DNA from 2 places in the Tatumella sp. UCD-D_suzukii genome. Region 1 is predicted to be linked to the other one. Evidence: predicted binding sites of a transcription regulator. Region 1 holds the regulator's gene; the other holds the start of a gene.
The links. The regulator PhoB, encoded in region 1, activates phosphate uptake and scavenging genes when phosphate is short. The targets are predictions, from matches to a motif close to CTGTCATAAAACTGNCNNAT.

Region 1 (11,906 bases):
TGGTTTTACCGCTGGCGTTCAGGCTATCCAGCGCATCGAGTGCCACGTCGAGTGTTTCCGCATCCAGCGTGCCAAAGCCTTCATCGAGGAAGAGTGACTCAATCCGGTTCTTCTCGCTCACCAGGTCGGATAACGCCAGCGCCAGCGCCAGGCTGACCAGGAAACTTTCCCCGCCGGATAATGTACGTGTATCCCGGCAATTGTCCGCCTGCCAGCGATCAATGACCGCCAGTTCCAGAGTGTCATCCGACTGACGCTGCAACAGATAGCGCCCGTGAAGACGCGCCAGTTGCTGGTTGGCCAGCCAGACCAGATGATCCAGCGTCAGACCCTGGGCAAACCGGCGGAACCGATCCCCGCTGGCCGATCCGATCAGATGGTTAAGATGATCCCAGTCAGCCAGCAGCCTCTGTTGCTGACTGATCTTTTCGATCAACTGCTGTTGTTGCTGACGGTAGCGATCATCGGCCTGAAGCTGTTCACGTAGTGCTCCCTGCTGGCCGATAGTTTCATTCAGGCGCTGTTTCAGGGTGACGGTTATTTCTGCCAGTACGTTGCTCTCGTCCGGAATGCCCTCCGGCCGCTGTTGCAGATGTTGCTGCAGGCTCTCATGCATCTGTTTTAACAGGATCCCGGTCTGGTCGCTGGCCTGTTCCAGTTCCTGCAATTGCCGGCGCAGGGAAGTGGCGGCCTCTTCGTCCAGCAGGGCAGCAGTAAAAGCATCGCTGTCGCTGAAGCCCTGTTTCTGCAGGGCATCGGTAAACTGCAATTCGTCGTTCTGCCGCTGTTCTGCCAGCTGGCGATATTGTTGCTCCTGCTGGCGATGCTGACCATCCTGCAGGCTGAGTTCACGCTGCAACGCATGGGATTTTTCCAGGAGATCCTGCTGCTGTTGCTGAAGTTGTGTCAACTCTCGCTGCATGGACTGCCGTGCCTCATTGACGTCTTTATCCGCAAATAAGCTGTGGCGTTTCTCCCGCAAGGCTGACAGCTGTCCGCGTTGTTGTGTGACAGTCTGTTCTGTTTGCGCGCTCACCGTCATCTGCCGCTGGAGATCCTGCTGCATTCTTTCCAGCGAAGTCGTCAGACGGATCTGTTCCGGTTCCGTATCGCGAAGCTGTTGTTCATTGTGTTGCCACTTTTTCCAGAGCTCCTGCTGCGTGTTCAGCCACGCGTCTGCCGCCTGAATTTCTTCCGGCAGCGACAGTGCGTAGCGGGAGATCTCTTCCCGTAATGAGGACAGCAATCGTTCAGCCTGTTCTGTTGTCTGCCGGTAATTTTTACTGCTCTCTTCAACGGCGGCCTGACGGGTATTTTGCTGTTCCGTCATCAATGCGGTTTGTTGCTGGTGGTGCTGTAATCGGTCACGGCTTTGGTAGTAGTGTTCCCGGGCCTGCTGACAGGCCAGGGCTGCCTGTTCCCGCAGCTGTAACTGGTGACGGACCTGCTGTTCCCTGGCTTCTGTCTCCTGCAGATAGTGTTGCAGCAGCGGCATTTCAGTGAGCTTCAGCGTCAGTCCTTCAGCCAGGCACAGCGATTGCCATTGTGCTTCTGACTCCGCAAGTGCAGCGGTCAGGGTGGTGATCTCCTCCGTCATTTGCCCGTACTGCTGGCGGGCCTGGGCGAGTTGCTCTTTACGCCGGACGCCTTGTTCCTGCAGTTCAGCCACCCGCTTTTCCTGCGCCAGTTTCAGTTGCTGATTTTCGGCGGGCTGTAGTTGTTTATATTCCGTGACCGACGGATGTTCACAGGAGCCGCACAGCGGGCAGGGATGTCCGGCCTCGAGGGTCTCCCGCAATGCGGCAAGATCGGTGATCCTCGCATCCAGTTCACACAGGGTGATCAGCGCCTGGAGTTGTTTGCGCTCAGTCTGGAACAGCTCGCGAAACTGTGTCAGCGACTGTTCATCGGCAGCTATCTTTTGTTGCAGCGCGGCGACCTGTGGTTGCAGCTTATTCAACTGGTGATGTAACGGCTCAGATTTTGTGGCCAGCAGCAGCAGTTGCTGCTGGCGGGCACGTCGGGACTGCGCATTCTCCAGCGTCTGACGCAGCGCATCGCGGGTATGCTCGTTTTCCAGAGACTGCTGCTGTTGCGTCAGACGTTCGAGATCGGTGGCGGCAGCGGATTCTGCCTGCTGCAGGGGCGGCAGAGTATTATGCAGGCCGGTCAGCACAAGGGCCTGCTGGCTGAGTTCCTGCTGTTGCTTCGTCATCTGCTCATGCAGCGTCCTGGCAGTCAGTGCATGCTGTTGCCATTGACTCAGCCGCTCGCGCCACAGGGGCAGGGCAGGGCCCCACTCTGCCAGGCCTGCATGTTGCTGGTGCCAGTTCAGCCAGTGTTCCCGCTGGCTGTTCAGTTGTTGCAGTTGCTGTTCTGTCTGAGTGATCTGCTGACGGGTCTCCGCCTGTTGCTGTTGTTGCTCTTTAAGCTGTTGCAGAGACCGGTTCAGTTGTTGTTCTTCGCTGGCAAGCGTGTGATCCAGCGGGATCACCTGTTCACTGAGCAGGGTTTCCAGTTGCTGTTGCTGCATCTGTTGCCGGCGATAGTCTTGATCAGCAGACTGCCATCGTTCGTGCGCTTGCCGGTGTGCGGTCTCCGTTTGTTTGAGACGTTCGGCCGCAAGAGTCTGTTGGGTGAACAGTTCCTGCTGCGACTGACGGCGGCCCTGTAATTGCTGCCACAGCGGTCTGATTTTTTCCGCCGGCTCACTGCATTGCAGACGCAGACGCCAGGGTTCTGCCTGTTCCAGACGCTCGCGGGTCTCCTGATGCGCCAGTTCACGTTGCCGGTGCTGGTCTTTCAGTTGCCGGGTCTGGTTCAGCCAGAGTAAGGCCTGTTCATGGCGGGTGAGTTCCTGCTGCAGTTGTTGTTCTGTGGTTTGCAGTTCCTGCTGTTGGTGCAGGATCTGCTGGCGGGCAGCGTCATCCAGCAAGACGACCCCTGACAACCCGGCCCGCAGTGTCTCCAGTTGCTGCCGTAAGGCTTTATGTTGTTCAAATACACTGCGGGAGATCTGCCCGTAGATTTCGGTGCCGGTCAGTTCTTCCAGCAGTTCAGCCCGCTCGCCCGGAGGCGCATTCAGGAAAGCCGCGAACTGCCCCTGCGAGAGCATCATCGACCGGGTAAATCGCTGAAAATTGAGTCCGGAGAGCTGTTCGGTGTAGCGCAGCTTATCCTGGAGTTTATCTGCAACAATCACATTATCCGCACAGCGGGCCAGTTCCGCCCGGGGCGGTTGCAGTTTTCCGTCCGGCTGGTTGCGGGCACGGTTCTGGCTCCAGAATGCCCGCCAGGCCTCACCGCGAATTTCAAATTCAACTTCGGCAAGACAATCACTGCAGCCACGGCTCATCAGTGCATTCTGCGATTGGCTGATGTTCGTCAGCCTGGGGGTCTGGTGATAAAGCGCCAGGCAGATAGCATCCAGCAGCGTGGTTTTACCTGCACCGGTATCCCCGGTAATGGCAAACAGCCCGTTACCGGCAAAGGGTTCACGCCGGAAATCAATAAACCATTCCCCGCGCAGTGCATTCAGGTTCTTAAACCGTAATGTCAGTATTTTCATTCATTCTCCGTGCCGGCATCCCGGACCAGTTCCAGGGTCTGAAGAAACAGGGTCAGGAGTCGCTGCTGCTCTTCTTCCGGTAACGCTTCTTCGCGGCTCAGACGACGCAGGAACACTTCTTCTGCGGTCAGTTCGTTCAGGGTTTCATTCGTTTCGCGGGCAATACCGGTTGTTGTGCTGTTTCGGCTGCGCCGTAACAGCAGCACTTCCGCCGGGCGGCCCTCAATCAGTGCCTCCACCCGTTGCTGCAGATCACTGAGGTACTCCTGCTGCGTGACTTCTATATCCAGCCAGACCGGTGGGGCCCCGGCAAGCGGTGTCAGTAAGTCCAGTTGTTGTTCAATTTCTGCCAGTGATCCTTTCAGGGTCTTCAGTGGCTGAACGCAGGGGATCGGTAACTGTGTGATCACCGGGGCGGATTGCGGGCTGAACTCCACCAGACACACGCTTTTTTCTGTGGAAGACTCATCAAAACTCAGTGCGATGGGCGAGCCGCTGTAACGGATATGAGGCTGCCCCCCCACCTGTTGCGGGCGGTGGATATGGCCTAAGGCGATATAATCTGCGGGCGGAAAGGCGGAGGCCGGAAAGGCGTCCAGGGTACCGATATAAATATCGCGTACGGAATCGCTTTTACTGACCCCCAGGGCAGTCAGATGACCGGTCGCTATGATCGGCAGTGACGGGTCACCCAGCGTCTCGCGAAGCCGCAGGGCGGCCTGATAACAGTGCCGGTAATGGTCTGCAATGGCCTGCAGCAGATTTTGCTGTTTTTGCTGACTGTCCAGCCCGGCCTGGCTGAGCTGGATATCCCGCGGACGTAAATACGGGATAGCACATAAAATGGCGGCAGGCAGATCCTGAGCATCTTTCAGCACCACCAACTGATCTTCGCCGTCAGGGCTGGCACTGGCGATCACCCGGGTATTCAGACAGGCCAGCAGTTCCCGTGATTCGTTCAGCATCGCGACAGAGTCATGGTTTCCCGCCAGGATCACCAGCCGGCAACCGGTTTTTTGCAGCTCAACCACAAAATGATTATACATTTCCCGGGCATAACTGGGCGGGGAACCGGTATCAAAAATATCTCCGGCAACAATCAGGGCATTGACCTGATGCAGAGTGATCTGCGCGAGAAGCCAGTCGAGGAAAGCCTGATGTTCCCGCGCCCGGCTACGGGAATAAAAAAACTGGCCCAGATGCCAGTCGGAGGTATGGATAATTTTCATGATGCTCCCGAAATTGCCTGCTGCCCGTAGTATACCTGCAGACGGTGCAGGGATAAAAAAGTATCTCTGCACCGGTACCCGCCGGGGAAGCCGGCAAAAATATCCCTGACATTCCTTCATAAATCTGTCATAAAACTGTCTCATAATGTGCCGCGTATACCGGAAGAATCCGGAAATATCCTCTGGAGAAACAATGGCTAAACGCATTCTTGTCGTGGAAGATGAAGCTCCAATCCGTGAAATGTTATGTTTTGTGCTGGAGCAGAATGGTTACCATCCCATCGAAGCCGAAGATTATGACAGCGCGGTGAAGCAACTGATTGAACCCTGGCCCGATCTGATCCTGCTTGACTGGATGCTCCCGGGGGGCAGTGGTATTCAATTGATTAAATATATTAAAAAAGAAGCCATGACCCGTGATATTCCGGTGGTGATGCTGACGGCCCGCGGAGAAGAGGAAGATCGTGTCCGTGGTCTGGATGCGGGGGCTGATGACTATATTACTAAGCCTTTTTCTCCCCGGGAGCTGATTGCCAGGATCAAAGCAGTGATCCGTCGTATTTCTCCGATGGCCGATGATGAACTTATCGATATTCAGGGGCTGACATTAGACCCGACCTCTCATCGGGTGATGGCCGGCGAAACCCCGCTGGATATGGGGCCGACAGAATATAAACTCCTGCACTTTTTTATGACCCATCCCGAACGTGTTTACAGTCGTGAGCAATTACTGAATCACGTCTGGGGAACGAATGTTTACGTGGAAGACAGGACCGTGGATGTGCATATCCGCCGGTTGCGTAAAGCGCTTGAAATCAGTGGTCATGAACGTATGGTTCAGACTGTCCGCGGCACCGGTTACCGGTTTTCAGCCCGTTTCTGACAGGAGTGTGACTTTTGCTGGATAAACTTTCGTGGCGTACCCTGTTGTCAGAATTCTTTCTTGTCTGCGTTGCAGGGGGCATTGTCGGCCTGGTGAGCGGGTATCCGGGCGGGTGTCTGTTTCTGGCCGTCGCCCTTTTACTGTTCTGGCATTTCTTTCAACTGATGCGCCTGTCCCATTGGTTGTGGGTGGATAAAAGTATGACCCCCCCGACCGGTAAGGGGAGCTGGGAACCGCTGTTTCACGGTCTGTATCTGATGCAGGCACGTAACCGCCACCGTCGCCGTGAACTGCGAAGCCTGATCAAACGCTTCCGAAGTGGCGCTGAGTCGCTGCCGGATGCGCTGGTGCTGACCACCGAAGAGGGGAATATCTTCTGGTGTAACGGGCTGGCTCAGGAATATCTGGGGCTGCGCTGGCCGGAAGACAGCGGACAAAATATTCTTAATCTGCTGCGCTACCCCGAATTCAGTCGTTATTTACAGACTGCCGATTTTGAAAAACCTCTGACGCAGTTACTGAATAATGGCCGTCATATGGAGTTCAGAATTGTGCCTTATACTGAAGGCCAATGGATGATCAGTGCAAGGGATATGACGCAGATGCGCCAGCTCGAAAATATGCGCCGGCACTTTTTTGCCAATGTCAGCCATGAATTACGTACTCCGCTCACTGTGCTTCAGGGCTATCTGGAAATGATGGAAGATGACCAGATGAATGCGCCGTTGCGGATGAAAGCGGTAGGTACCATGCAGGAGCAGTCGCGGCGTATGGAGGGGCTTATCAGGCAACTGATGACCCTGACCCGGATAGAAGCTGCCCCTGCGATGAATATCCGGGAGGTCGTTGATGTACCGGGAATGCTGTCGATGCTGCAACAGGAAGCCGACAGTCTGAAACATCCGGGGCAGGTGGTCAGTTTCTCGGTGGACAGCGACCTGCGGGTGTATGGTAATGATGAACAGTTGCGCAGCGCAATTTCTAACCTGGTTTACAATGCACTCAGTCATACTCCGGAAAATACCCGCATTGATATCGTCTGGCAGCGGGATGCGCAGGGCGCGCTTTTTTCGGTGACCGATAATGGCCCGGGGATCGCCGCTGAGCATATTCCTCATCTGACCGAGCGCTTTTACCGGGTGGATAAGGCCCGTTCCCGGCAGACCGGGGGCAGTGGCCTGGGCCTGGCGATTGTGAAGCATGCGCTGGGGCATCATGGCAGCCGGTTATCGGTTTCCAGTATTCCCGGAAAGGCGACCTGCTTTAGTTTTCAGCTTGCCTCCCGTCTGATTGTCGGCAAAGAAAGCCGTACTGATATATCGACGTCCTGATGACTTCCCCGGGGCGCGGTGTCTGCGTCCCGTCTCTTCTGTCATGTTCTCTCCGGGAAAATGAACTTTCCTGAAGTCACCAATGAAAAAAATTCATCTATACTGAAATTTCATCAATTGATGAGGAATTTTCCTCATGTCATGCTACAGAAAGACATTTAGCCGTCCGGATGGCTTTTTACTACCAGTGGCCGGAACGGTAGCGGACCCGGAGAATAACAATGCAAAGAGAACACGCCCCATTTCGTGCAGAGACTGTTGGTAGTTTTTTACGCCCTGAATCCATTAAACAGGCTCGTTCAGAATTTGCGAACGGTACACTGGGCGCAGAAGAACTCAGAGAAATTGAAAATGCCGCCATCCTTGATGTGGTGGAGAAACAACGGGCAGCCGGTTTACAGGTCGTCACCGATGGTGAGTTTCGTCGTGCCTGGTGGCATTTTGACTTTTTTGAAGGGCTGGAAGGGGTAGAACCCTTTGAAGCCGCCCACGGTATTCAGTTCAACGGAGTAGAAACCAAAGCCCGGGGCGTCCGTGTGACCGGGAAACTGGGGTTCAAAGACCATCCGATGCTGGAAGATTTCCGTTATCTGCAGAGTATTGCCGGTGATGCCGTGGCTAAAATGACCATCCCCAGCCCGAGCGTGCTGCATTTCCGTGGTGGCCGGGAATATATCGACGAAACGGTCTACCCGGATCTGAATGACTATTTTGATGATCTGGCTGCCACATGGCGCGAGGCGATCCATGCCTTTTACCAGGCCGGATGCCGTTATCTGCAACTCGATGATACGGTCTGGGCCTATTTATGTTCCGAAGACCAGAAAGCGCAGGTCCGTGCCCGTGGTGATGACCCGGAAGCGCTGGCGGAAACGTACGCCAGAGTCCTGAACCAGGCGCTGATTGGTAAACCCTCTGATCTCACCGTCGGATTGCATGTCTGTCGCGGAAATTTCCGTTCGACCTGGATTTCTGAAGGGGGTTATGAGCCGGTGGCCGAAGTTTTGTTTGGCCAGGTGAATGTCGATGCCTTCTTCCTGGAATATGACAATGAGCGTTCAGGAGGGTTTGAACCGCTGCGTTTTATCCGCCCCGGACACCAGCAGGCGGTGCTCGGTCTGATCACCACCAAAAACGGCACCCCGGAAGATCCTGCACAGGTGAAAGCCCGTATTGCAGAAGCTGCGCAATTTCTCAGTATTGAACAACTCTGCCTCAGTCCGCAGTGCGGTTTTGCTTCCACCGAAGAAGGGAATAGCATCACTGAAGACGAGCAATGGCAGAAAATCCGCAGTGTGGTGGCGATTGCCGGAGAAGTCTGGTAGCCCCGGAAAGTCTCTGCCGGAAAGGCGCGGGTTCCGCGCCTTTTCTTTGCCTGTCATATGAAAAATGTATATATCCTTATGCTCAGTTCAAATAATAAACACATCATCCCCGCCTGCTTGCTGTAAAAACCGTTATATTCACTGCCTTTCTGAGTAAATATGGCATTTCCTACTGGTTTGGCGATCCGTTATTGCCTTTCATCGCTATAAAAGTTTTACTTATGACCGTTATCATCAAATCCTCTGGTGAAAAATAATAAACTGAATATTTCGCTGCTTTCAGTCCGGCGCCCGGCAGGGCGTCAGTATCAGGTGAAAAATTATTCGTGGATGGATGATAACCAAACCCAACTTCCTGCTTCTGTCAGCACATGATGTGCAGAGTGATTTATGACTAAACAATTAACGACTAAAGATATCCTTGCGCTGGGCTTTATGACTTTTGCCCTGTTTGTTGGCGCCGGCAATATAATCTTCCCGCCGATGGTAGGTGTTCAGGCCGGAGAACATGTCTGGACGGCTGCCGGTGGTTTCCTTATTACTGCCGTCGGACTACCGGTGCTGACGGTCATTGCCCTGGCTCGTGTGGGGGGCGGTATTGATGCCCTCAGCTCGCCTATCGGGAAAGTGGCGGGCCTGGTGCTGGCGACAGTCTGTTACCTCGCTGTCGGTCCACTGTTTGCGACACCGCGTACCGCGACTGTCTCTTTTGAAATCGGAATTGCGCCGCTGGCCGGTGACGGGGCAATGCCTTTATTCATTTACAGCCTGATCTATTTTGCGCTGGTCATTCTGATTTCTCTCTATCCGGGGAAACTGCTGGATACCGTAGGGCACTTTCTGGCGCCGCTGAAAATTGTGGCACTGGCTATCCTGGGTGTGGCGGCGATGCTCTGGCCGGCGGGCGGTGAAATCCCGGCAGTCGATGTCTATCAGACGGCAGCATTTTCGAACGGTTTTGTTAACGGTTACCTGACCATGGATACGCTTGGCGCACTGGTCTTCGGTATTGTTATCGTCAATGCGGCACGTTCACGCGGCATTGAAGAAGCCGGTCTGCTGACCCGCTATACCATGCTGGCAGGAATTATTGCCGGTATCGGCCTGACGCTGGTCTATCTGGCGCTGTTCCGTCTCGGGTCCGGCAGTGGTCACCTGGTGCCGGCTGGCGCTAACGGTGCGACTATCCTGCATGCGTATGTGCAACATACCTTCGGCGGGGCAGGCAGCCTGTTCCTGGGCGCCTTAATCTTTGTTGCCTGTATGGTCACTGCGGTCGGACTGACCTGTGCCTGTGCTGAGTTTTTTGCACAGCTACTGCCGCTTTCCTATCGTGCGCTGGTCTTTATTCTGGGCGGCTTTTCAATGCTGGTCTCTAACCTGGGACTGAGCCATCTGATCCAGTTATCTATTCCGGTACTGACCGCCATTTACCCGCCGTGCATTGTGCTGGTGGTACTGAGCTTCACTCTGCGCTGGTGGAACCGCAGCTCGCGGATTATTGCACCGGCAATGCTGGTCAGCCTGATTTTTGGTGCCATCGATGCGATTAAAGGCAGCGAATTTAAAGACTTGTTACCGGGATTCTGTCAGAATCTGCCGCTGGCCGATCAGGGACTGTCATGGCTGCCACCGACACTCGTCATCCTGGTGGTTTGTGTGGTCATTGACCGGATTAAAGGGAGTTATCCGGCAAAAGTACATCAGTAAACCGGAATACTGAAGTATAAACCACGGGCCTGCCCGTGGTTTTCTTTTTTACAGGTACAGGTCGTTATGCAAAAAACAAATACACTGCGTCGGGGGCTCAGCACCAGACATATCAGGTTTATGGCATTGGGTTCCGCTATCGGAACCGGGTTATTTTATGGCTCGGCGGATGCTATCCGTATGGCGGGACCGAGTGTTCTGCTGGCCTATATTATCGGTGGTGCTGTCGCCTATATTATTATGCGCGCACTGGGGGAGATGTCGGTAAATAATCCGAATGCCGGTTCCTTTTCCCGTTATGCCAGGGATTACCTTGGCCCGATGGCGGGGTATATTACGGGCTGGACTTACTGCTTTGAAATTCTGATCGTCGCCATCGCCGATGTCACCGCCTTCGGAGTGTATATGGGCGTGTGGTTCCCGGAGGTGCCTCACTGGATATGGGTACTCAGTGTGGTGCTGATCATCGGTGCCATCAATATGATGAGCGTAAAGGTGTTCGGTGAGCTTGAGTTCTGGTTCTCCTTCTTCAAAGTCGCCACCATTGTTCTGATGATCCTGGCAGGCCTGGGTATCATTATTTGGGGAATAGGTAACGGCGGTCATCCGACCGGTATCAGTAACCTGTGGAGCCATGGCGGTTTCTTTGCACACGGACTCACCGGAATGCTGCTGTCTTTACAGATGGTGATGTTTGCTTACGGCGGGATTGAGATTATCGGGATCACCGCCGGTGAAGCGGACAAACCGGAAAACACGATCCCCAAAGCTATCAACTCCGTTCCCTGGCGTATTCTGGTATTTTACGTCGGTACGCTGTTTGTCATTATGTCCATCTATCCGTGGGATCAGGTAGGGACCAATGGCAGTCCGTTTGTCCTGACCTTCCAGCACCTGGGAGTCGCCGCCGCCGCCGCGGTACTGAACTTTGTGGTGATCACCGCCTCGCTATCGGCGATTAACAGCGATATCTTCGGGGTCGGTCGTATGCTGCATGGCATGGCTGAACAGGGGGATGCGCCTAAGATGTTTACCGCGGTCTCTAAACGCGGTACCCCATGGCTGACGGTGGTGGTGATGATGGTCGCTCTGCTGATTGCCGTATTGCTGAACTACCTGATGCCGGAAAAAGTCTTCCTGGTCATTGCCTCGCTGGCAACCTTTGCCACGGTCTGGGTCTGGATCATGATTTTGCTGGCGCAGATTGGTTTCCGTAAGAAACTGGGCGCGGAAGGTCGCAGCCAGATCAAGTTCCCGTTACCGGGGGGCTCAGTGATGTCTGTTATCGGGATCCTGTTCCTGGTGTTTATTATAGCGCTGATTGGTTACTTCCCGGATACCCGGCTGTCACTTTATGCCGGAGCGATTTGGGTGGTATTACTGCTGTTAAGTTATCGTCTGTTTAAGAAGAAAAATAACGTCTCTTCACAAGGCTAATCAGCCCGCCGGACCGGGGTTTCCCGGTCCGGCCGTCAGTTAATGCGCTGAGGTCTCCCCGGCAGGGGGACGTGCTGTGGCAACCGCACCGGCTAACCCTCCTCCCAAAGCCCGCATATCACTTCCCGTCGGATGCTGAAATACCTGCAGACTGAACGCCGGAAGTGCGGCATAAATATAATCGAAAATATCACTCTGAATATTCTCGTATTCACCCCAGACGGTTGTATTAGTAAAGGCATAAATCTGAATCGGTAGCCCGCTGTCTGTCGGTGCCAGTTGGCGGACCATCAGGGTCATATCCTGACGGATCCGCGGATGATTACGCAGCCAGGTTTCCAGCCAGATCCGGAAGGTTCCCACATTTGTCAGGGCCCGGTAATTGAGGGCAGAGTCACTGCCTTCGGCATTTTTCTTATTCCA
Region 2 (11,906 bases), 240 kb from region 1:
GCCTTTATTAGCACAGGCGAGGAATGTTGCTCTGTTTCTTTCTTTCGACGGTGAGCTGGACACCCGGCCCCTGATCTCCCGGTTATGGCAACGCGGACAGCAGGTTTATCTGCCGGTGTTGCATCCTTTTTCGACAGGGCAGCTGCTGTTTATCCGTTATCTTCCGGATACGCCACTGAACCCTAATCGCTACGGTATCCCTGAACCGTCACTGAACCTGACGGAACTGGCCCCGCTGGATACACTGGACATTATTCTGGTGCCACTGGTGGCCTTTGATGCCCGGGGACAACGGCTGGGGATGGGCGGCGGCTTCTACGACCGGACGTTGCAGCACTGGCAACAACATGGTGTGCTACCGGCTGGCCTGGCGCATTGCTGCCAGCAGGTCCCTGCCCTGCCCACGGAACAGTGGGATATTCCGTTGCCGGTGATCATTACTCCGGAAAAGGTCTGGCAGTGGTAAGTCACGAACGGAATATTCACCGTGCTGACATAAAGAATGCATCCGTTTCCCGTGTATCCGCTCTGCGCTCTGCGCCGGTTCCGCCCGTCATATGCACAGTAGTTTCAGTTGCCGCGTGGCAGCCGGGTTAAGACCCGAAGGCGCGGACCTTAACAATCCCCGCCTGGCACAGGTCCTCGCTGCACCCTCACTTATCACTCCGGCCTGACGGCCCGCCCGGATCCGCCGTCCTGGCTCAGCCGTGATTTCGCCACTGTCTTTCAGTTTTAAAACAAAACCACAATCCGCTTTTCCGCGGATGTTTGCACCGTTGGTCGGGCGACATCGCACCGCTGAGCGAGTGAATGTGGCCAGGACGAGCCGCAGGGACGCGGCGAGAGGTCATGCTGAGCAGGAGCGAATCATGACCGGTCCGTAAAGGACACATGAGTGAGTGAAGGTACCGCGGAGCGGCGGGCAGGCTTGTCGCAAGGCAGGGAGTGCAGAGGGCGCGGCCATGCGCCCTTTGCCCGGTCGCCCGCAGCGGGATGCAGGCAGCAAGCCTTATTACAAAGCGAACGGAATATTCACCGTGCTGATAATAAAAAACGCATCCGGTTTCCCCGGTTATCCGCTCTGAGCAGATTCCGCCCGTCATACGTACAGTAGTTTCAGTTGCCGCGTGGCAGCGGCCGGGTTAAGGCCCGAAGGCGCGGGCCTTAACAATCCCCGCCCGGCGCAGGTCCTCGCTGTCCCCTCACTTATCGCTCCGGCCTGACGGCCCGCACGGATTCGCCGTCCTGGCTCAGCCGTGCTTTCGCCGGCGTCCATGCCGGCTCTGCCTGGCCGTCACTCTGCGTTCGGCGCTGCGGATAGCGCCTCAACACCTTCTATCCGGGCATCGGCACTGTCTTTCGGTTTTAAAACAAAACCATAATTCGCTTTTCCGGTGATGTCTGCACCGGTGGTCGGGCGACATCGCACCGCTGAGCGAGTGAATGTGGCCAGGACGAGCCGCAGGGACGCGGCGAGAGGTCATGCTGAGCAGGAGCGAATCATGACCGGTCCGTAAAGGACACATGAATGAGTGAAGGCACCGCGAAGCGGCGGGCAGGCTTGTAGCAAGGCCGGGAGTGCAGAGGGCGCGGCCATGCGCCCTTTGCACGGTCGCCCGCAGCGGGATGCAGGCAGCAAGCCTTATTACAAAGCGAACGGAATATTCACCGTGCTGATAATAAAAAACGCATCCGGTTTCCCCGGTTATCCGCTCTGAGCAGATTCCGCCCGTCATACGTACAGTAGTTTCAGTTGCCGCGTGGCAGCGGCCGGGTTAAGGCCCGAAGGCGCGGGCCTTAACAATCCCCGCCCGGCGCAGGTCCTCGCTGTACCCTCACTTATCGCTCCGGCCTGACGGCCCGCACGGATTCGCCGTCCTGGCTCAGCCGTGCTTTCGCCGGCGTCCATGCCGGCTCTGCCTGGCCGTCACTCTGCGTTCGGCGCTGCGGATAGCGCCTCAACACCTTCTATCCGGGCATCGGCACTGTCTTTCGGTTTTAAAACAAAACCATAATTCGCTTTTCCGGTGATGTCTGCACCGGTGGTCGGGCGACATCGCACCGCTGAGCAAATGAATGCGTCCAGGACGAGCCGCAGGGACGCGGCGAGAGGTCATGCTGAGCAGGAGCGAATCATGACCGGTCCGTAAAGGACACATGAATGAGTGAAGGTACCGCGCAGCGGCGGGCAGGCTTGTCGCAAGGCCGGGAGTGCAGAGGGCGCGGCCATGCGCCCTTTGCCCGGTCGCCCACGGCGGGGTGCAGGCAGCAGCCTTATTACAAAGCGAACGGAATATTCACCGTACGGAGATAAAAATAACAGATGAGTTTAAACCCCGAAAACCGGCTAACGAAAAGTCTCTCGTTTTTCTCCGTGCCACCCACCCGGTGACTTACCGCGACATCGCACCGCTGAGCGAGGGAATGTGTCCAGGGCGAGCCGCAGGGACGCGGCGAGAGGTCATGCTGAGCAGGAGCGAATCATGACCAGTCCGTAAAGGACACATGAATGAGTGAAGGCACCGCGAAGCGGCGGGCAGGCCTGTCGCAAGGCCGGGAGTGCAGAGGGCGCGGCCATGCGCCCTTTGCCCGGTCGCCCACGGCGGATTACAGGCAGTATGCCTTATTATAAAGCGAACGGAATATTCACCGTGCTGGGATGAAAAACAACGGACGAACTTATTACCCACAAACCAGAGACAAAGATCCCCCGTTTTTCTCCGGGCCACCCACCCGGTGTCTTACCGCGACATCGCACCACTGAACGAGTGAATGTGACCAGGCGCCCTTTGCCCGGTCGCCCGCAGCGGATTACAGGCAGCAAGCCTTATTACAAAGCAAACGGAACACTCACCGTACTGATAATAAAATATCCCGACTATCGCCCTGCCCCCTGTAATCCGGTTACCGGTATTTATCTGTTAATACCGGATGACAGCACCTGATATCGGGTCAACAGCGACAAAAAAGGCGGGTTTCCCCGCCTTTTCAGACTCTGGTGATGAACTTAGTACAGCAGGCGGGCACGCAGCGTGCCCTGAATACCTTTCATCAGTTGCAGCGCTTTATCGGCGACGTCCTGCGGGGCATCGATATCGATAACCACATAACCCATGTACGGCGTGGTCTGCAGATACTGGCCCATAATATTGATGCCCTGCTCGGCAAAAATCTGGTTGATGGCCGTCAGTACGCCCGGACGGTTCTCATGGATATGCAGCAAACGGCTGGCGCTGGCGGCATGGCCTGGCAGAGAAACCTCAGGGAAGTTTACCGCTGACAACGTTGAACCGTTATCAGAGTATTTAATCAGCTTACCGGACACTTCTACGCCAATATTCTCCTGCGCTTCTTCGGTGGAACCACCGATATGCGGCGTCAGGATAACATTGTCGAACTCACACAGTGGCGAGACAAAAGGATCACTGTTGCTGGCCGGTTCCTGCGGATAAACATCGATAGCAGCACCACTCAGATGCTTGCTTGCCAGCGCGTCACACAGCGCCGGAATATCAATCACCGTTCCGCGGGAGGCATTGATCAGCAGACCGCCTTTTTTCATTGCCGCCAGTTGTTCAACCCCGATCATATTTTGTGTGTTCGGGGTTTCCGGCACATGCAGGGTGACCACATCGCTCATCCCCAGCAAATCATTCAGATGTTTTACCTGCGTCGCATTACCTAACGGGAGCTTATCTTCCACATCGTAGAAGAAAACATGCATCCCCAGGCTTTCAGCCAGCACACCCAGCTGCATGCCGATATGGCCGTAACCAATGATACCCAGTTTTTTACCACGGGCTTCAAACGAACCCTTGGCATTTTTGTTCCAGATCCCACGGTGTGCCTTGGCATTCGCTTCCGGAATACCGCGTAACAACAGCAGCAATTCACCAATCACCAGTTCAGCAACAGAGCGGGTGTTAGAGAACGGCGCATTGAAGACCGGGATACCGCGTTTTGCCGCCGCATCAAGGTCAACCTGATTAGTCCCGATGCAGAAGCACCCTACCGCCACTAATTTTTCTGCGGCCGCAAACACTTCTTCGGTCAGGTGGGTACGGGAGCGGATCCCGACAAAGTGTGCATCGCGAATCGACTCTTTCAGGGATTCGGTATCCAGTGCACCTTTATGAAATTCAATATTGGTATAGCCCGCTGCACGAAGATTATCCAGCGCTGTCTGATGAACACCTTCCACCAGCAGAAACTTAATTTTGTCTTTTTCCAGTGATACCTTTGCCATTGCCCGACCTTATGGTTGACGATATTGAGACGAATATAAGTATTTCTTCTGTCAACATAACAAAATTTCCGCTACGGGCAACAGAAAACCGCTCCCGGTTTCAGGCTGCCCGCACGACGGTTTCAGCAGATTTCGATAAAAAGAAAACGATTACGTCTGCAGGAAAGCAGAATTTATCAACTGCTGTTTTAAATGTGATATAAATCACTAAAATAAACTCAAAAAAAAGACGTCTCTCAGACGCCTTTCTTCAATGTGATCACACCATCTTCTGTACCAATCAGCGCAACATCAGCCCCTCTGGCCGCAAATAGCCCGACCGTCACTACACCCGGTAATGCATTGATTTTACGCTCAAGCTCCGCCGGATTGACAATGCTGAGGTTGTAAACGTCAAGAATAATATTCCCGTTATCTGTTACCACATGCTGTCGATATTCCGGTAACCCACCCATTTTCACCAGTTCCCTGGCAACATACGCCCTGGCCATCGGAATAACCTCGACCGGTAATGGGAAATGCCCCAGAACATCCACCTGTTTGCTGGCATCGGCGATGCAGATAAACTGCTCTGCCACCGCGGCGATGATTTTCTCGCGGGTGAGCGCAGCGCCGCCACCTTTAATCATCTGCATTTGCGGGTTGATTTCATCTGCACCATCTACATACACCGATAACTGATCGACATTATTCAGGTCGATGACCGGGATACCGCAGGCCAGCAATTTTGCCGTCGAATCTTCAGAACTGGATACAGCCCCTTCAATGTCATGCTTCATGGTGGCTAGTGCATCAATAAAATGAGCAACGGTACTGCCGGTACCCACACCTACTACCGCTCCGGGACGGACATACTTCAGTGCTGCCTGACCCACTGCTTTTTTTAATTCATCACGGCTCATGATATGTTAAACCTGTACGCTCTGTTCGTCAGCGTAGTATAAAACAAGCAAAAGAAAAAAAACCTACTCTTGCTGGCAAGTTCCCATGTTTTATAAAACCGTCAGCAAAATTACGGAGATACTATCTTAGTGCGCGTCAGTGAACTTAACCGGGGATATGTTTTCCCTGCAGCCGAGAGAAAACACCCATGAAACGCCCGGATTACCGAACCCTTCAGGCCCTGGATGCAGTGATACGAGAGCGGGGTTTTGAACGCGCTGCACAAAAGTTATGCATTACCCAGTCAGCTGTTTCACAGCGTATTAAACAGCTGGAGAATCTTTTTGGTCAGCCCCTGCTGGTCCGTACTGTTCCTCCCCGCCCCACCGAGCAGGGTCAGAAGTTACTGGCGTTACTGCATCAGGTAGAGATGCTGGAAGAGCAGTGGCTGGCGGACGAATCGGGCGGCAGTACACCGCTACTGCTGTCTATCGCAGTTAACGCCGACAGCCTGGCAACCTGGTTACTGCCGGCTCTGAAAGATGTGCTGGCCGACTCACCGGTACGACTTAACCTGCAGGTAGAAGATGAAAGCAGGACACAGGAACGTCTGCGCCGCGGTGAGGTTGTAGGAGCGGTGAGTATTCAGCCTCAGGCATTACCGAGTTGCCTCGTGGACCAATTAGGGGCTCTGGATTATCTGTTTGTCGCCTCCCCCGAATTTGCCAGCCGCTATTTCCCGAACGGGGTGACACGGAATGCATTACTGAAAGCCCCTGCGGTCGCCTTTGACCATCTGGATGATATGCATCAGGCCTTTCTGCAGCAGTATTTTGATCTGCCGCCGGGCAGTGTACCCTGCCATATCGTCAACTCTTCCGAAGCCTTTGTTCAGCTAGCCAGACAAAGTTCTGTCTGCTGTATGATCCCGCATCTGCAGATTGGCAACGAACTGGCGAGAGGGGAACTGGTCGACCTGACTCCCGGCCTGTACCAGCGGCGGATGCTGTACTGGCACCGGTTTGCGCCGGAGAGTCGTTTAATGCGTCGTGTCACCGATGCCCTGCTGGAACACGGGCACCGGGTATTACGACAGGGAGAGTATCCGGCTGATGCCGGTGCGTTCTGAAGGCCTTACCTGTTCAGGGCTGGTTTTCCGGCTCTGCAACCGGCGTAACGGCAGGCTTTGATGGCGGGAACAGTTCAAAGACGACATTCACATTGTCATCAAAGCTGATGCTTTGCTGCTCGTAGGTTTGCTGCGGTGTGGTATCGGCATTGGCCTTCGCCAGACTGTACATCCGCATCACCGGACGGGCAGAGGTATCTTCGGTATGGTACTGAATACTCCATACCGGCCCCAGTCGGGTATTAAACCCTTTCGCCAGTGCACTCGCCTGTGAGATTGCATCTTTAATCGCTTCATCCCGGGCCTGCTGCTGATAGCGCTGCGGCTGACTGACTCCCGGACTGACCGAACGAATTTCATTCAGCCCTGCTTTTAATGCACCGTCCAGCAAGGTATTCAGTTTGTCTATCTGCCGGACCGTAACCGTCACCTGGCGCAATGCCTGATAGCCGGTCAGCTGGGGTTTGCCCTGTTTACTGTAATCATATTGAGGCTGCGTACTGATATTGGCTGCATCAATGTCTTTTTTCACTACTCCCTGCTGCTGCAGATAATCAAAGTATTGTGCTACCCGATCATCAACACGTTTTTTCGCTTCCGCCGCCTGCCTGGCTGTCTGCTCAACAACAATCGTCAGAGTCGCCATATCCGGCTTTACCTCAACCGAGGCATGGCCGGAGGTACTGATATGTGGCTGGTCGGGTACATCAGCCGCCATAACAGGCAGTGCCGACAGACTGCCTGCCAGTGCAACAGATATCACCATTGGGTAAAGTTTCACAGCGTCTCTCCCGGAAAGTTAACTATAAGATGTGGCCGAACTATAGCCAATTGGATTCAGGTGGCAGGGAAAAGTTCGCTATCCGACAAAGCTTTACACAGAGTCTCTGAGCATATAAACCCCGTCTTCAAATAGCCGGAATGCCAGAAAGAACATCATTAGCGCGACCAGTAAATTGATGACCTGTCGTGTACGTGGACGCCGTAACCAGGGAGATAATGTCCCGGCAAGCAGTGCCAGTGCATAAAACCAGACGACAGATGCGGTAATGGCTCCGGCAGCAAACCAGACACGCTCTTCTCCCGGCACCTGACTCCCCAGGCTTCCCAGCACAACAAAGGTATCCAGGTAGACATGCGGGTTCAGCCAGGTGACCGCGAATAACGTCATCAGTAATTTCATACGCTGACGACCCGCGGGTTGCCGTTCACTTTCTGCCGGTACCGGTCTGAATACCTGACGAAAAGTGCCCCAGCCGTACCAGAGTAAAAATGCACAACCCGCCCAGGTGATGCACTGTAATGCCAGCGCAGAATGCTGTAACAAAGCACTGCCGCCAAAAATACCTGATCCGATCAGTACAACATCACTGAGCATACAGAAGCTGGCTGCCATCAACGCATACTGACGCAATATTCCCTGATTAAGTATTAATGTATTCTGGGGACCTAGCGGCAGAATAAGCGCCGCACCAAGGGTAATTCCTTGTAAATAGAACAACATAAGTATTCCTCCGCAAATTTAAGTGCAGAGTCTGGCGAGTTTCCACCGGAAAATGAAATGGAAAGAACTTATCAGCAATTAGTAAAACTTATGCGGGGAGGGATAGCGGAAGCGGCCTGTCTGTGCGGAACACAGACAGGCCGGGGAATTACTCTGCAGCGTCTGCTTTGACTGGCGCCTGGTTGTACAGATGCACATCCATTTGCGGATATGGCAGACCAATTTTATTGGCATCCAATGCGCGTTTAAAGGCTGCCATCAGATCCCAATAAGTCTGGGTCTGATCATTGTACGTTGTCCAGCAACGAACAACGACATTCAGGCTCGAAGCGCCCATTTCGTTCAATGCAACAACGACAGGCTTATCTTTAACGACACGGGATTCAGCTTCAACCACTTTACGCAGAACAGAAAAAACCTCATCGATATCAGAGTCATAAGAGACACCAATGATAAACTGGCTGCGGCTTAATGGCTCGCGGCTGTAGTTAGTGATTTTACCGGAGATAATGCTGCCGTTAGGGACGACAACCATATTGCCATCACTGGTTCTCAGCGTGGTAGAGAAAATCTGGACACTCAGTACGGTGCCCGATGCCCCCCCGATATCCACAAATTCACCGACACGGAAAGGGCGTAAGGTTACCAGCAGTACACCAGCAGCAAAGTTCGACAGTGAACCTTGCAGAGCCAGGCCCACGGCCAGACCTACGGCACCCAACACGGCGATCACCGAGGCGGTTTGTACGCCGACACGGCTCAGTGCAGCGATGACGGTAAATGCGATAATGACATAACGTAAAAGGACCGACAGAAAGTCAGCAACGGTCTGATCAATGCTACGGGCGCGCAGCACTTTGTTTAAACCATTAGACACCACACGGGCGACAATGAAACCGACAAAGAGAATGGCAATTGCTGCTGCAACATTTACCGCATAACTCAGCAATAGGTCCTGATTGCGTGCCAGCCAACTGCCGGCATTGTGGAGGCTTCCCACAACATTTAAGTCTTGCATTTAATAATCCTGTAATAAAAATTCCTGAGTGAAACGAACAGAGCCTGCCACTCCGACAGCTCCGCACAAGGGTAAACAATAAATGGCAGAATGCCAAATTCGTATTGGGGGATTTTTTATCAGGGTGGTGAGTGTTCGGTTCATCTGTCGTTTTTTAATCAGCACGGTGAATATTCCGTTCGCTTTGTAATAAGGCTTGCTGCCTGCATCCCGCTGCGGGCGACCGGGGAATTTTTGTCTCAGGTTTGTGGGTAATAAGTTTGTCCGTTGTTTTTCATCTCAGCACGGTGAATATTCCGTTCGCCTTGCATTAAGGCTTGCTGCCTGCACCCCGCTGCGGGCGACCGGGCAAAGGGCGCATGGCCGCGCCCTCTGCACTCCCGGCCTTGCGACAGGCCTGCCCGCCGCTTCGCGGTGCCTTCACTCACTCATGTGTCCTTTACGGACCGGTCATGATTCGCTCCTGCTCAGCATGACCTCTCGCCGCGTCCCTGCGGCTCGTCCTGGCCACATTCACTCGCTCAGCGGTGCGATGTCGCCCGACCCACGGTGCAAGCATCAGACAAGAAGACATTTTCCGTATTTTAAAAGACTAAACACGGGGACTACTGCCCGGAGAGCAGGTTTTGGGGCGCTATCCGCAGCGCCGAGCGCAGAGTGACGGCCAGGCAGAGCCGGCATGGACGCCGGCGAAAGCACGGCTGAGCCAGGACGGCGGATCCGGGCGGGCCGTCAGGCCGGAGCGATAAGTGAGGGTACAGCGAGGACCTGCGCCAGGCGCGGATTGTTAAGGCCCGCGCCTTCGGGCCTTAACCCGGCCGCCGCCATGCGGCAACTGAAACTACTGTGCATATGACGGGCGGAACCAGCTCAGAGTGGATAACCGGGGAAACCGGATGCGTTTTTTATTATCAGCACGGTGAATATTCCGTTCGCTTTTGTGTCAGGCATGCTGCCTGTAATCCGCCGCAGGCGACCGGGCAAAGGGCGCATGGCCGCGCCCTCTGCACTCCCTGCCCTGCGACAGGCCTGCCCGCCGCTTCGCGGTACTTTCACTCATTCATGTGTCCTTTACGGACCGGTCATGATTCGCTCCTGCTCAGCATGACCTCTCGCCGCGTCCCTGCGGCTCGTCCTGGCCACATTCACTCGCTCAGCGGTGCGATGTCGCCCGACCAACAGTGCTAAATCTTGTATTAAGCGGATTGTGGTTTTGTATTAAAACCGGAAAACAGTGGCGATGCCTGGATAGCAGGTTTTGGGGCGCTATCCGCAGCGCCGAACGCAGAGTGACGGCCAGGCTGAGCCGGCAGGGACGCCGGCGAAAGCACGGCTGAGCCAGGACGGCGGATCCGGGCGGGCCGTCAGGCCGGAGCGATAAGTGAGGGGACAGCGAGGACCTGCGCCAGGCGCGGATTGTTAAGGCCCGCGCCTTCGGGCCTTAACCCGGCCGCCGCCATGCGGCAACTGAAACTACTTCACGTATGACGGGCGGAACCTGCTCAGAGCGGATACACGGGAAACAGGATAATTTGTTTGTGTCAGCTCGGTGAATATTCCGTTCGCCTTGCTGCAAGGCACTCAGCCTGACACGATGGCAATAAAAAAGGCCCGCTATGATGCGGGCCTCTTTCCCCTCAGTGGGGCTTACAGACGATCAATCGCATTCAGCTCATGGAATGCCTGTTCCAGGCGAACTACCATTGAGCTCTGCGCTGCACGCAGCCAGGCACGTGGATCATAGTATTTTTTGTTCGGTTTATCGTCACCCTCAGGGTTGCCCAACTGAGACTGCAGATAACCTTCGTTCTTTTTGTAGTACTGCAGAATACCGTCCCAGGTCGCCCATTGGGTATCGGTATCGATATTCATTTTGATCACGCCATAGCCGATAGCTTCTTTGATCTCTTCAGCAGAAGAACCGGAGCCTCCGTGGAAAACAAAGTTCAGCGCGTTGTGCGGCAGGCCATGTTTTTCGCTGACATAATCCTGTGAATTACGCAGAATTTTTGGCGTCAGCTGAACATTACCAGGTTTGTACACCCCATGCACGTTACCGAAAGAAGCTGCGATAGTGAAATTAGGGCTGATCTCGTTCAGTTTACGGTATGCGTAATCAACATCTTCAGGCTGGGTATACAGAGCTGAGTTATCGAGGTGCGAGTTATCAACGCCGTCTTCTTCACCGCCGGTACAACCCAGTTCGATTTCCAGAGTCATACCCATTTTCGCCATGCGAGCCAGGTATTTGCTGCTGATTTCGATGTTTTCTTCCAGTGACTGTTCTGACAGGTCGATCATGTGAGAAGAGAACAGAGGCTTACCGGTTTTGGCGAAATGCGCTTCACCGGCATCCAGCAGACCGTCGATCCATGGCAGCAGTTTTTTGGCACAGTGGTCAGTGTGCAGAATAACCGGTACACCGTACGCTTCAGCCATCAGATGCACATGGTGTGCACCCGCGATAGCACCCATGATAGCCGCAGCCTGCGGTTTGTCAGACTTATAGCCTTTACCGGCAATAAATGCAGCACCACCGTTAGAGAACTGAACAATTACCGGCGCTTTCACTTTCGCCGCAGTTTCCAGTACCGCATTGATGGAGTCGCTGCCGACACAGTTTACTGCAGGCAGTGCAAAATGATTCTCTTTAGCGACCTGGAAGATTTTCTGAACATCTTCGCCAGTAACTACACCAGGTTTTACGAAATCAAAAATTTTAGACATGACATTGTCCTGTTTCGTTGGCCGTAAACGGATGCCCGTTAGCCGGGCTAAACTCGATGCGCCCGGCCCCTGCCGGGTACACCGTCGCAGAATTACTGTTTTGCACGCTCTTCAAGCATGGCAACTGCCGGTAATTTTTTACCTTCAACAAATTCGAGGAAAGCACCACCGCCGGTAGAGATATAAGAAATTTTATCTTCGATACCGAACAAATCGATGGCCGCCAGCGTATCACCGCCACCTGCAACAGAGAATGCTTCGCTGTCTGCAATGGCATTAGCAACGATTTCGGTGCCTTTACGGAAGTTAGGGAATTCAAATACCCCTACCGGACCATTCCACAAGATCGTCTTCGCGCCTTTCAGGATAGCGGCCATTGCCTGTGCCGTTTCGTCGCCAA

Region 2: a site for PhoB is predicted at 4,430-4,449, ahead of serA (phosphoglycerate dehydrogenase). Genes of this name have one in related genera too.

Annotation. Positions count from the first base shown of each region.
Region 1 is NZ_JFJX01000049.1:55,221-67,126, reverse strand. Features, by position in the region: gene CG67_RS08450 (SbcC/MukB-like Walker B domain-containing protein) at 1-3,568, opposite strand, end outside; gene sbcD (exonuclease subunit SbcD) at 3,565-4,797, opposite strand; gene phoB (phosphate response regulator transcription factor PhoB) at 4,991-5,680, shown strand; gene phoR (phosphate regulon sensor histidine kinase PhoR) at 5,695-7,011, shown strand; gene CG67_RS08430 (cobalamin-independent methionine synthase II family protein) at 7,233-8,336, shown strand; gene brnQ (branched-chain amino acid transport system II carrier protein) at 8,727-10,046, shown strand; gene proY (proline-specific permease ProY) at 10,113-11,483, shown strand; gene CG67_RS08415 (mechanosensitive ion channel family protein) at 11,523-11,906, opposite strand, start outside.
Region 2 is NZ_JFJX01000049.1:296,284-308,189, forward strand. Features, by position in the region: gene CG67_RS09560 (5-formyltetrahydrofolate cyclo-ligase) at 1-466, shown strand, start outside; gene serA (phosphoglycerate dehydrogenase) at 3,008-4,246, opposite strand; gene rpiA (ribose-5-phosphate isomerase RpiA) at 4,483-5,148, opposite strand; gene CG67_RS09575 (LysR family transcriptional regulator ArgP) at 5,337-6,257, shown strand; gene CG67_RS09580 (oxidative stress defense protein) at 6,271-7,038, opposite strand; gene CG67_RS09585 (LysE family transporter) at 7,132-7,761, opposite strand; gene mscS (small-conductance mechanosensitive channel MscS) at 7,910-8,779, opposite strand; gene fbaA (class II fructose-bisphosphate aldolase) at 10,427-11,506, opposite strand; gene pgk (phosphoglycerate kinase) at 11,599-11,906, opposite strand, start outside.